DNA from 4 places in the Brotomerdimonas butyrica genome. Region 3 is predicted to be linked to each of the others. Evidence: predicted binding sites of a transcription regulator. Region 3 holds the regulator's gene; each other region holds the start of a gene.
The links. Region 3 encodes Rex, which represses fermentation and respiration genes when NADH is low (regulators of the CRP and FNR family bind a similar motif). Its sites were predicted from a motif close to ATTGTTAANNNNTTAACAAT; they were not measured.
Positions count from the first base shown of each region.

Region 1 (3,155 bases), on a different contig from region 3:
CGGTGATAGGGCAGCTGCAGGGCGAAGCCAGCGAGATTGCTGATCAGGCAGTTTATGCTTTCTCAGTCGATGAGTCACCGATGTTCCTGATTCCGGGAAAAGCTATGGCAGACAGGATCCCGGAAGGAAGTCCCGAGGGAATGGAATACGTCGATATACGTGAACTGTATGACAGGCATGAGAGATGGCCGGCGCTTGCAGCAGTTACTGCCAGACATCTGGATCACTGGTATGGAGAACACCGGTACTGCGGCTGCTGCGGAAGTGTTATGGAGCATTCCGATAAGGAACGTGCGATGATATGCCCTGAATGCCGGAATATCCAGTATCCGCGTATTTCCCCGGTGATAATGGCTGCTATAACAGACGGAGACAGACTGCTCGTCACGAGATATGCAGGAAGACCGTATAAAGGACTGGCGCTGATCGCGGGCTTTGTGGAGATAGGCGAATCGGTCGAAGGTGCTCTGCAGCGTGAAGTGATGGAGGAAGTCGGGTTGAAGGTGAAAGATCTGAAATATTTCGGCAGTCAGCCGTGGGGATTTTCTGATTCACTGATCACGGGATTCTTCGCATCGCTCGATGGCAGTGATGTTGTCACAGTTGATCGCAGCGAGCTTTCAGAAGCAGTATGGATGCATAGAGATGAGATCCCGCAGATGAAAAACGATATGAGCATCACGGCAGTGATGATAGAAGCGTTCAGGAAGGGTGAGATATAGGTCTGTAAGAACTTTGATCCATATAGGTCAAATTTCAGACTGGATTTAGGTTGCAGTGTGACATGTATTCAGCTGTCGACAGCGCTGGTGGTGATCATTGCAGTGCTTTAGTTTAAAAATGATGGGCGCCGCTATAAAGATTTATGATCATTATAGCGGCGCCCTGTTTTCGTGGATTATCGCTGATATACTTGGAGACGTTTTACTTTTCTTCATCTACAAATTCAAACAAGTCCTCAACGGTCACATGGAATACTTTCGCAATAGACATAGCCAATTTAAGGGAGGGATTATATCTGCCGTTTTCAAGATGAACGATCGTTTCTCGTCTTGTACCGACAAGCTCCGCAAGTTCGCTCTGCTTATAACCTGCCTGCTCACGATATTCTTTGATTTTAGTTACGAGCACTATTTTAAACCCCCTTTATATCCATATAGCAGAATAGGATAGTTCTTATAATTGACATCAGTACCAGTGTGCCGACCAGCATATATCCGATCACTTCCGGGGATACTGTAAATCTTAAAATAGCGGACAGAAATCCGATACAGACGATTAATACCGTTACGATCTTGTAGCAGATCGAATCGCAACGTTTTAGATTTGCAGCCGCCATTTCATCTGTGATCTCTTTCTTGTATTTTTTTTCACGTATAGCCAGGAAACAGAAAAAACAAAAAGCAAATATTGCAACGCAGTTTTGTATAGAGGAAAAATAATTTTCCCAGCTGTTTCTGGCCCAGCACCAGTAATATGCTGCAATACAAATTGTCAGCACGATACGTGCACCAACAAGCTCTCTTAATGTTACCTTTTTATTCATGATTCTCTCCTTGATGTTACATATTTCGCACTTGCGATGTTATAAATATATCACTTGAATATGAGAAGGTCAACACTAAAAGTGATATATTTATAACATTTTTTTCTGAAATCGTGTTGAGGATATCTAACAGGGGTATTATTATTTCAAAAATCATATCAGGCATTGCGGCTGGAAAAATAAAAAACGGCAGTATTCCTGCTGTCAAATCAGGAGATACTGCCGTTTTCGATTCTTTGAGATTTTTTAAATTCCTACAGATCTTCGCACATCTCTGCGACTTTGAGCATGATGGCACATTCGATCCTCTTTTTATGGAGCTGGCACCCCATGTCATACACGCCTGTTATCGAACCCGTCGTGTGATATGCGTTAGCAGCGCAGCCGCCGCTGCAGTAGAGTTTGGCGAAGCAGTCGGCGCATTCGCTGTGCGAATATACATTGCAGCCTTTGAATTCATCGCATACCGATGCGTTCGTGATGCCGTCGTAGATATTTCCGAGCAGAAACTTCTCGTCTCCGACGAACTGATGACATGGATACAGGTCGCCTGCCGGAGTAACAGCGACGTATTCAGTGCCGACGCCGCAGCCGGAGATACGCTTGACGATGCACGGCCCGCCTGTCAGATCTATCATATAGTGATAGAATGTAAAATCGCGGCCTTTGCCTTCACGTTTGCGATCGAGCATCTCACATGCCAGTCGCTCATACTCGGAAAGCAGCTTAGGTATATCGGATTCCTGAAGCGCATAAGGCGCATCTGCAGGCGCAACTACAGGCTCGATGGACAGCTCCTTGAAGCCGAGATCAGCCATGTGCAGTATATCGTCTGCAAAATCCGTATTATAGTGAGTGTACGTGCCGCGCACGTAGTAGTTCTGCTGGTTTCTTGAGTCAGCGAGCTTCTTGAAAGCAGGCAGGATCATATCGTACGTGCCCTCGTTTCCGTGAGTCCTTCTGACCTTGTCGTTTATATTTTTCCTGCCGTCCAGACTTATCACGACATTGCTCATTTCTCTGTTGGCGAATTCGATCACCTCGTCGTCGAGGAGCATACCGTTGGTCGTAAGCGTAAAGCGGAAATTCTTGTCGTGTATCTTTTCCTGAGAACGGCCATATGCAACGAGCTGCTTGACGACGTCGAAGTTGAGCAGCGGTTCGCCGCCGAAGAAATCGACTTCGAGATTGCGTCGCGTGCCTGAGTTTTCGATCAGCCAGTCAAGTGCGCGCTTACCGACTTCGTAGCTCATGATAGCCTGCTCGCCGTGATATTCACCTTTGCCTGCAAAGCAGTATTCACATGTCATATTGCACGCGTGTGCAACATGGAGACAGATCGCCTTGACTACGGACTGACGTTCCTTGAACAGGCCGGCCTGTCCGGAGAACAGGTCTTTTGTAAAGAGCTGGTGGTCTTTTTTCAGCGTCTCTATATCGTCGAGGATCTCCTGTACGTCAGCCTCTGATATGTCGTAGCGCTGACTGATCGTCGAGATTATCTCTTCTGCGGGTGTGTTCTCGTAAAGCGCGATCGCATCGTAAGCCGCATCATCTACAGTATGTATGCAGCCGCTTTCCGAATCCAGCACGATATTGTAGCCGTTTA
Region 1 covers NZ_JAOQJP010000011.1:46,165-49,319, forward strand. Annotated here, with positions in the region: gene nudC (NAD(+) diphosphatase) at 1-722, shown strand, start outside; gene OCV59_RS08725 (helix-turn-helix transcriptional regulator) at 925-1,134, opposite strand; gene OCV59_RS08730 (DUF3796 domain-containing protein) at 1,136-1,546, opposite strand; gene scfB (thioether cross-link-forming SCIFF peptide maturase) at 1,801-3,155, opposite strand, start outside.
Region 1: a site for Rex is predicted at 1,627-1,646, ahead of OCV59_RS08730 (DUF3796 domain-containing protein). Genes of this name have one in related genera too.

Region 2 (3,155 bases), on a different contig from region 3:
AGGGGCTGGATATGATGTTCCTGATGATGACGAACATCGTCGAGGCGAGCACCGAGCTGCTGTGCCACGGAGAAATGGCGGAAGAGACTGCAAGGGATGCTTTCAATGTGCCGGAAGATCATGAAAAGATCGTGCTCAGGGGCATCGTGTCGAGGAAAAAGCAGTTCCTGCCTACTTTCGTGGAGGCGCTTCAGGAACTGGAGCAGTAGCATCGTATTATAAAAAACGCACCAAACTGTACATACATGTCAGTGCGGTGCGTTTTTAATTTGTCGATTTGTAGATTTTCCGGCCGGACTAGCGCTTGTTGCTCTGTCTCCAGATACCCATCTTTTCAGCGTCTTTGATGAGCTCTTCTCTGAAATCAGGGTGAGCGATCGAGATGAGCGCTTCAGCTCTTTCCCATGTAGTCAGTCCCTTGAGGATTACTTTGCCGTATTCTGTGACCACGTAATGTGTGTTAGTTCTTGTGTCCGTAACGATCGAGCCTTCTGTGAGCGTCGGCTTGATCCTTGACTTCACGTTGCCCTGCTTGTCCTTGAAAGTCGACGAGCAGCAGATGAAGCTCTTTCCGCCCTTGGAAAGATATGCGCCGAGCACGAAGTCGAGCTGACCGCCTGCTCCGCTGATGTGCTTGATCCCTGCGGACTCGGCATTTACCTGACCGAACAGGTCGATGTCTACCGCATTGTTTATGGACATGAAGTTGTCGATAGCACCGACTACTCTGATGTCATTCGTGTAGTCTACAGGTGCGCTCAGGCATTCAGGGTTGTTGTTGATGTAATCGTAAAGCTTTTTCGTTCCTGCTCCGAAAGCGTATGCCTGTCTGCCCTTGTCGATAGTCTTGCATGAACCGTTGATCTTTCCGGCCATAGCGATGTCGACGAAAGCGTCAACGTACATTTCCGTATGCACTCCCAGATCCTTGAGGTCTGACTGTGCGATCAGTGAGCCTACTGCGTTAGGCATGCCGCCGATACCCAGCTGCAGGCATGCGCCGTTAGGGATCTCCTCAACGATGAACTGTGCGACCTTTTCATCGATCTCATTCGTAGGGCCTGCGCCGAGCTCTTCCATAGGAGTGTTCGTACTCTCCACGATGTGGTCGATCTCTGAGATGTGGATCTTTTCTCCTCCCACCTTGCTTCCGAGTGCGACCGGCATGTTTTCGTTCACTTCCACGACGATGCACTTTGCTCTGCTGCACATATCAGCCATGTGTGAAGCGCTCGGTCCGAAGTTGAAATATCCGTCGGAATCCATCGGAGCGACTCTGAACATCGCGATATCTACCGGATCAGGAAGGTCTCTGTAGTATCTAGGCAGCTCGGAGTATCTGATCGGCGCATAGTACGCGATGCCCTGGCCAACAGCCTTTCTCTCGATACCTGTCATGTGCCAGCTGTTCCAGCAGAGGTGCTTCGGAGCGTCTTCGATCTTGAAGATCTCAGGGACTCTCAGCGCGATACCGCCTCTGAACTTGAGGTCGTAAAGATCCTCAGCCTTTATCCTTGCAGCCAGCGCAGCGTCGAGATCGTAAGGGATGCCGACACCCCATCCGAAGTCCACCCAGTCGCCTGACTTGACGAGTTTCACTGCGTTTTCTGCAGTTATGAGCTTGCTCTCATATTCTTTTCTTAAATTCTCCATGTTAAAATTTCCCCATTTCTACTAAAATGTTTTAATATTGATTCTCGAATTCAGGTCAATTCTTAAAATTGATACTTTATTCACAAGTATACCATATCATGGAAGCGTGATAAAGTATTTAAATAACAAAATCGCTTCCCAGCGTTTCATGCAAAGGCGCAGAGCGCGGCATGCCGGGGGTTCCGAGCGTTTCATGCAAAGTCGCAGGGTGCGGCATGCCGGGGTTCCGGTCACAGCGTCGTGACGTATCGAACAGCACATCCCGCGCATGAATGTACCGGATCAACGGCGCTTCGCATCTGCCCGCCGTACTTGAGTCTGCCGAATGCATCCGGCATCTCAGGCGTCCGAGCCGACGGCTGTGAAGCCGACCTGCAGGCGCATGCAGCATTCGAGCAGAAAGAGTTCATCGCTGTTTTTCAGCGAAAGTCCGGTCAGATCCTCGATCCTCTGCAGCTGGTACAGCAGCGTCTGCCTGTGTCTGCCCAGCCTCCTGGCAACTTCGGATATATTCTTGCATATCAGGTATGTGCGCAGTGTATCGATGAGCTGGGAACCGTGTTTCTTGTCGTATTCTACCAGTGGAGAGATTATCCTGTATGCGTTGCTCATCACTTCCTCATCGGAGGAAAGCAGCGACATCATGTTGTATATGAGCGTGTTTTCGTAGTAGTACCGGCGGCCCAGCCTGTTGTCGTTCGCACACAGCTCCTCCGCGAGCTTTGCATGAAGATAGTAATTCCTGAAATCCGTAGCCCCGTCACGGATCTCGCTGATGCCCCACGAAAAAAGAAGTCTTTTCGATGTCGAACGTAACCTTTCCTCGATAAGGTCGAGAAAATGTGCGATCTGCGTCTTGCCGGAGGCCGGTGAGACCTCGAAGTAAATGATGATCGCATTGTTGTGGTGTGTCACCATCACCTCACGGTCGAGTGAACGTGCAGTTTCGGCAAAGATGCTGCGCACTGTGTTCATGTTGGAGTCGATCCAGTTTTTCTGCCAGTCGTCCGAGCTGTTCGCGCCGAGCCGCACGCGGCCGACGATGCACGCGTACGTGCGGCCGAGGTGCAGATCCATAAGCTTTGCGGAGCGCATGATTTTTTCTGAACCGGGGTCTCCGCCGTTCGCGAGTCGCCAGATAAGATCCTCCTTTGCCATGCTCTGCGTGGTCGCGATGATCTCCTCGCGGTAGAACCAGAGAGAAAGCAGCGGGGAAAGCGTGCTCGCCAGCAGATCAAGGCTTTTCTGCGTCTTCATGCCGTCGAGGAAAAGCCATCCGTAAAGATGCCCGTTCGACTTGAGCTGCAGCGCAGTCATTTCCGCGGTCCTGCCGGAGCCGCTGATAATATTGCCGCTGCTGTCTGATATCACGATCCTGCAGCCGAGCGCCCGGTGGATTATCTGCGTTGCAGCGGCTATGTCGGAGCCGTTGAGGAAGCTTTTGAGCATATCCTCCTGCAGCTTTTTCATTTTGTCTACAGCGGTATTGTAGTCCTTGTGCA
Region 2 covers NZ_JAOQJP010000002.1:308,585-311,739, reverse strand. Annotated here, with positions in the region: gene OCV59_RS02750 (putative manganese-dependent inorganic diphosphatase) at 1-209, shown strand, start outside; gene OCV59_RS02745 (butyryl-CoA:acetate CoA-transferase) at 298-1,653, opposite strand; gene OCV59_RS02740 (helix-turn-helix domain-containing protein) at 1,993-3,155, opposite strand, start outside.
Region 2: a site for Rex is predicted at 1,721-1,740, ahead of OCV59_RS02745 (butyryl-CoA:acetate CoA-transferase). Genes of this name have one in related genera too.

Region 3 (3,155 bases):
CGAGCTGACGTCCGAGGGCATAGACAACTACCTGGGAACATATGATTACTACGTCGAAAAGAAACAGCAGCAGATCAGATCCGGCAAGAAGTACCTGGAGGAGCTGTCTGCGGGAAAACGCGCAGACGCACCGGGAAACGGGGATGCTGCAGAGGGTGCTGTATCTGATGCAAAGGCGGCAGGCGGCGGTGAGCCGGAGCTGTCTTCTGCAGAACGCAGGCGCATCCAGAAGGAAAAAGAGGCCGAGGAGCGCAGGCTGAAGCGGCACAGAGAGAAGCTCGAAAAAGAGATACAGGAGCTTGAGGATTCCATAAAAGAGCTTGAAGAAGAGCTGTGCAGGGAAGATGTGGCAAAGGATCACGTAAAGCTTGCGGAGATCAGCAAGGCGCTGACAGAGAAGAAAGACGATCTCGATGAAAAATATGAGAGCTGGCTCCAGCTGCAGGAGTGACGCGCGCCGGGCATCTGATTTTTTTATCAAAACTATTGCAATAAAAGAGTGCATACTCTATAATGATTGGGAGTTGCCGCATATATTTTCAGCGGCATAATATAGTAACGAAAAATGATATTTTGATTATGGAGGTATATATCATGACATTAGACAAGATCAAGGGAATAATAGCAGAGCAGTTAGGTGTTGATGAAGAAGACGTGAAGATGGAAACACATCTCATGAAGGATCTCGAAGCTGATTCACTGGATGCAGTAGAGATCATCATGGCTATCGAAGACGAATTCGACATCGAAGTTCCTGACGAAGACGCTGAGAAATTCCAGACAGTAAGCGACATCGTAAACTACGTGGAATCAAGAGCATAAAAAACAAAAGGTTTTGAGATGAAAAGGCAAGCTAAGATTTCCAATGCTGTGATCAAGAGGCTGCCGCGTTACAGGAGATATCTGCGCGAACTTCAGAAGAAGGGCATAGACAAGATATCATCCAGCGAGTTCAGTAATCTGACCGGGTACACTGCGTCGCAGATAAGGCAGGATCTCAACAATTTCGGAGGATTCGGCCAGCAGGGATACGGTTACAGTGTGGACGGCCTTTACGATGAGATAAGCGCGATACTGGGCCTGGATAAGCAGTACAAGATGGTGATCGTCGGTGCGGGCAATCTGGGGCAGGCGCTGGCAAACCACACGTACTACTACAAGACCGGATTCATCGTCTGCGGTATCTTCGAGATAAATCCGCGGCTTATTGGAATGAAGATCAACGATATAGAGGTCATGGACTATGACAATATCGTTGAATTTGTTGAGGAAAACGATATAGATATAGGTATCATATGTACTACCAAGGACGCCGCCCAGGAAGTTGCAGACAAGCTGTGCTTCGCAGGGGTGAGGGGTCTCTGGAATTTTGCACCGATAGACATAGAAACACCTAATCATGTGGCGCTCGAGAATATGCATATAAGCGACAGCCTGCATTCTCTCGCATACCATATGAACAGAAATCAGAGTCAGGAATAGGCTCAGGGTGTATTACATAAGAATATTGGTAAATTAAATAACCGTTTCATTATGAAACGGTTATTAATTATCACATTGATATATGTTTTTTTGAACTACTCTTCAACTGGAGCATCCACAGGACATGCGCCTGCGCAAGCACCGCAATCAATGCAAGTGTCAGCATCTATAACATACATAGAATCGCCGGCTGAGATAGCATTTGTAGGACATTCGTCCATGCAAGCTCCGCAACTGATGCATGAGTCTTTGATTACATAAGCCATTGTAAGTACCTCCTTTAAAATTATCACTAAATGACAAACTGATTATAACAAACCTTAACGAGGAATTCAAGATTAAAGTTTACGTACTTACAGGGAAAAGCGGTCAGGAAAGAGCTTTAAGACCGCGGGATCCTGCAGATGGATCGATATGGATATCATATATATGAAAGAGAAAGGGACAGTGTAATGGCAAGAGAAGATAACGGAGTACTGATCGCCGAGGGGGTAAGAGATTTTGATCTCGACAATATCTTTGACTGCGGGCAGTGTTTCAGGTGGGAAAAGACAGCTGACGGGATGTATGCGGGGACCGCTCACGGCAGAGTGGCGGTCATGGAGTATGACAGTGACACCGGAGTGCTGAAGATACACGGCGCGGATGAAGACGATTACAGGAACATATGGCATCATTATCTGGATCTTGACAGAGATTACTCGGAGATAAAGAAACAGCTCTCATGCAAAGACGAGGTGATCGCAAAGGCCATCGAATACGGGCCGGGCATACGCATACTCAATCAGGACAAATGGGAGACCCTGATCTCATTTATAATATCTCAGAACAACAACATACCTCGTATAAAGAAATGCATAAACTCGCTGGCTGAGACGCTGGGCAGCAGAGCAGGGGCGCTCGCCGGAAAGGAATTCTATGATCTGCCGTCCCCGGAAGTGCTGGCGGGAGCTTCACTGGATGATCTCGCTCCATGCCGGCTCGGATACAGAGCGAAGTATCTGATCGATACGGCGAAAATGGTAGCGGAGGAAGGTATAGAGAGCCTGGAGAGGCTGGGAACGGATGAGGTGAGCTCGGACGAGGCTTTCGATCAGCTCAGGAGGTACACCGGTGTAGGACCGAAGGTGGCAAACTGCATCGCTCTGTTTTCGCTGGGAAAGATGGACCGGTTCCCGATAGACGTCTGGGTCAGGAAGGTCATGAACAGGCTGTACGGCATGGATGAGGGCGATATGAAGGCTATGGCGGACTTTGCGGCGGAACATTTCGGAGAGTACGGAGGAATAGCCCAGCAGTATCTTTTCTATTACATAACTCACAACAAAAATCTGTGATCCGCTGAGCGAAGAAAATCAAAAAAGGTGGTTGACAAATAGCGGAAATGGCTGTAAATTATAGTTAGCACTCGGAAATAATGAGTGCTAACAATCGCCGGGGCGTCGGCAGCATTGCAGAATTGCTGCATGACAGATGCAGCGACGGCCGCGGAGTGAGCTTTGCATAAAGCTCAGACAGAGGTGCATATAAAAAGGAAAGATCCTTTTTCAAATTATATAAGAAAAATGTAAAGGAGATGACATAATGAGTATTGGAATCAAACCTTTGGGTTCAAGAGTAGTTATCAAGAAAATAGAAGCGGAAGAAAAAACGGCGAGCGGTATCCTTCTTAC
Region 3 covers NZ_JAOQJP010000014.1:45,928-49,082, reverse strand. Annotated here, with positions in the region: gene abc-f (ribosomal protection-like ABC-F family protein) at 1-451, shown strand, start outside; gene acpP (acyl carrier protein) at 595-822, shown strand; gene OCV59_RS10275 (redox-sensing transcriptional repressor Rex) at 841-1,482, shown strand; gene OCV59_RS10270 (DUF362 domain-containing protein) at 1,578-1,748, opposite strand; gene OCV59_RS10265 (DNA-3-methyladenine glycosylase family protein) at 1,935-2,819, shown strand; gene OCV59_RS10260 (co-chaperone GroES) at 3,073-3,155, shown strand, end outside.

Region 4 (3,155 bases), on a different contig from region 3:
GACCAACCTGTGCAGTGTCTCCGTCGATAGCCTGACGTCCTGCAAAGATCATGTCAAATTCACCGTACTTTTTGATAGCAGCAGTGATTGCATTTGAAGTAGCCCATGTATCTGAACCACCTACAGCTCTGTCACTTACGAGGATACCTTCGTCTGCGCCCATAGCGATGCATTCGAACAGCATAGCTTCAGCCTGCGGAGGTCCCATGGTGATTACTGTAACGTGAACATCATCAAATTTATCTTTAATCTTTAACGCTTCTTCCAGAGCATTGGCGTCATCCGGATTGAGGATACTAGGTACACCATCTCTGATCAATGTTCCTGTTTCAGGGTTGATTCTGATTTCATTTGTATCAGGAACTTGTTTTGCGCATACTAATACTTTAAAAGCCATGTTTTTTCCCTCCTAATATATTATTTACCCAGAACTGATGCGGCGATAACCATCTTCTGAACTTCTGAAGTACCTTCATAGATCTCAGTGATCTTAGCGTCTCTCATCATTCTTTCTACCGGATAATCCTTAGTATATCCGTATCCGCCGTGCAGCTGTACGCACTTAGTAGTTACGTGCATTGCAGTTTCTGCAGCAAATAACTTAGCCATTGCAGCGTTAGGACCATAAGCAAGGCCTTTGTCCTTCATGTCTGCAGCTTTGTATACGAGAAGTCTTGCAGCTTCGATTTCAGTTGCCAGCTCAGCTACTGTGAACTGAAGTGCCTGCATCTGTGATAATTTCTTGCCGAACTGCTTTCTTGCCTTCATGTATTCAACAGTTACATCAAGAGCTCCCTGTGCGATACCAAGAGCCTGTGAAGCGATACCGATACGTCCGCCGTCCAGTGTTGACATTGCAACTTTGAAGCCTTTTCCTAACTGGCCAAGAAGTCTGTCCTTAGGAATCTTGCAGTTCTGGAAGATAAGCTCAGTAGTTGAAGATGCGCAGATACCCATCTTGTCTTCTGTCTTACCGATTGAGAAACCTTCGTCACCCTTCTCAACGATGAATGCGCTGATTCCGTGATTTCCCTTTGATTTATCAGTCATTGCCATAACTACGAATACTTCTGCATATCCGCCGTTTGTAATGAACACCTTAGCTCCGTTGAGAAGCCAGTAGTCGCCCATGTCTTCTGCTCTTGTCTGCTGACCTGATGCGTCAGTTCCTGCGTTTGGCTCAGTTAAACCAAATGCTCCGAGTTTCTTTCCTGAAAGAAGATCCGGGAGATACTTTGCCTTCTGCTCTGGTTTACCATACTTGAAGATAGGCCAGCAGCAGAGTGAAGTGTGAGCTGAGCAGATAACGCCAGTTGATGCGCATACTCTTGAAAGCTCTTCAACAGTGATCGCATATGAGATGTGATCTCCGCCTGCTCCGCCAACTTCTGTTGGGAATGGTACGCCTAAAAGACCGTATTTTGCCATTTTTTCTACAGTCTCAACAGGGAATCTGTGTTCCTTGTCGATATCCGCAGCTAAAGGTTCAACCTCTGTTACGGCAAACTCTCTTACCATTTTTCTTACGAATTCTTGCTCCTTCGTTAGTTGAAAGTTCATGTACATGCCTCCTTAATTACTAATAACGTTTTTAATCATATCCTTGCTGTGTTTATCACAGCAAGTCGTTATGTTTGTAACAATCTACATTACCCATTAAAACATTTTTTAGTGGGTATTTCAAGTTGTTTTTAAGCAAATTATTCATATTTATTTCAATTATAAATTTTGCCTGTATTTGTACGGCATTTATGACAAGTTTATGATTAATGCCACACAATTCTATTTATTTTACTTCTCTTTCAGACGTCCCGTCCTGTAGGCCTTTACAAGCTCTTTGAGCTCGTCTACCTCCTGCTGGAGCTCCTTGCCGAGGTCCGTATCCTTTACGAGCATTCTCTTTTCAAGGGTCTTGACAGTTCTGATAACAGGCGAATGGAACTCCTGTGTACCATCCGGCTGAAGAGGACTGTACGGCTTGTGCTCCGCGAGCGCCATGAATCTCGAATTGAATATGAAAGTATACCCTGCTATACCGGTCTGTTTCTGATAAGCTTTTGACATACCGCCGTCGATGACTATCAGTTTGCCTCCGCCTTTGACAGGACTTTCACCATCTTTGATCTTAACAGGTACATGTCCGTTGAGTATTATCGAATTCTTCGGGTCGAGACCGAATTCCATGAGAATCTTTTCACATATGTCTTTTCTGTTTATGAGTTTGTAATACGGCACCGTATGCTCTTTATGCGTCTTCTTGTCTGCGACGAAGCATCTTTCAAAAGTCGTCATCTGATCTTTACCGAAAAGCGGCGACTTCTTGCCGAGCCACAGATACCACATAAGATCTCCGGACCTGCCTGTCTCTCCGGACTCGTCAGGACTGAAATAAGCCTTTCTGAGCTCCGAATCCAGGAAGTCCATATACGCTTTGCCGGATGCCGTCACGCCGTTTACAGTACAGTTTTCAAAATTACCGTCTTCATCCATAGGTATGCAGCCGTGGAACATCAGGTTTCCGTTCACTATAGTGTAAAGCGCACCGTGGCTGTACATGAACTTTATGTGAGCCTGCAGCTTTTCACTCTGGACAAAAGACGCCTCGAGCGCGTTGAGCACATTGACCTCGTCTTCTGTAAGCCTGTACGGATCATCCGGATCTATAGTAGGGAAGTTCGTGTCTCTGAGAGGGAAAACCCCGTCTCTGAGCTGGACAGTGCCCTTTTCATAATCGATCTTATCGAGCAGCAGACGGTTTTCCAGGCCGTATTCCGGATGTGCCATTATCCTCTGCCCCTCCACCTTGAACTGGCAGATGGAGATCGCCTTGTTCATCTTCGCAGCGAGCAGATCGTCTATCGGGTCGAACTTGTTCTCCTCGAGCTTCTTCGGCATGAAGAATTCACACGGATCATCTCCGTATATCTTCTGAGCCATCGACGCCAGCGGTCTCAGGTTGATGCCGTAGCCGATTTCAAGCATGTCGAAATTATTGTAACTGATATTCATCCTGAGAACATTTGTCATGCACGCCCAGTTTCCTGTAGCTGCGCCCATCCATACGATATCGTGATTTCCCCACTGAAAATCCACATCGTGATACTCCATCAGGAAATCCATTATCGCGTCCGGATGCGAACCTCTGTCCCATATAT
Region 4 covers NZ_JAOQJP010000001.1:53,071-56,225, reverse strand. Annotated here, with positions in the region: gene etfB (electron transfer flavoprotein subunit beta) at 1-397, opposite strand, end outside; gene OCV59_RS00265 (acyl-CoA dehydrogenase) at 418-1,560, opposite strand; gene OCV59_RS00260 (fructose-1,6-bisphosphatase) at 1,792-3,155, opposite strand, start outside.
Region 4: a site for Rex is predicted at 1,625-1,644, ahead of OCV59_RS00265 (acyl-CoA dehydrogenase). Genes of this name have one in related genera too.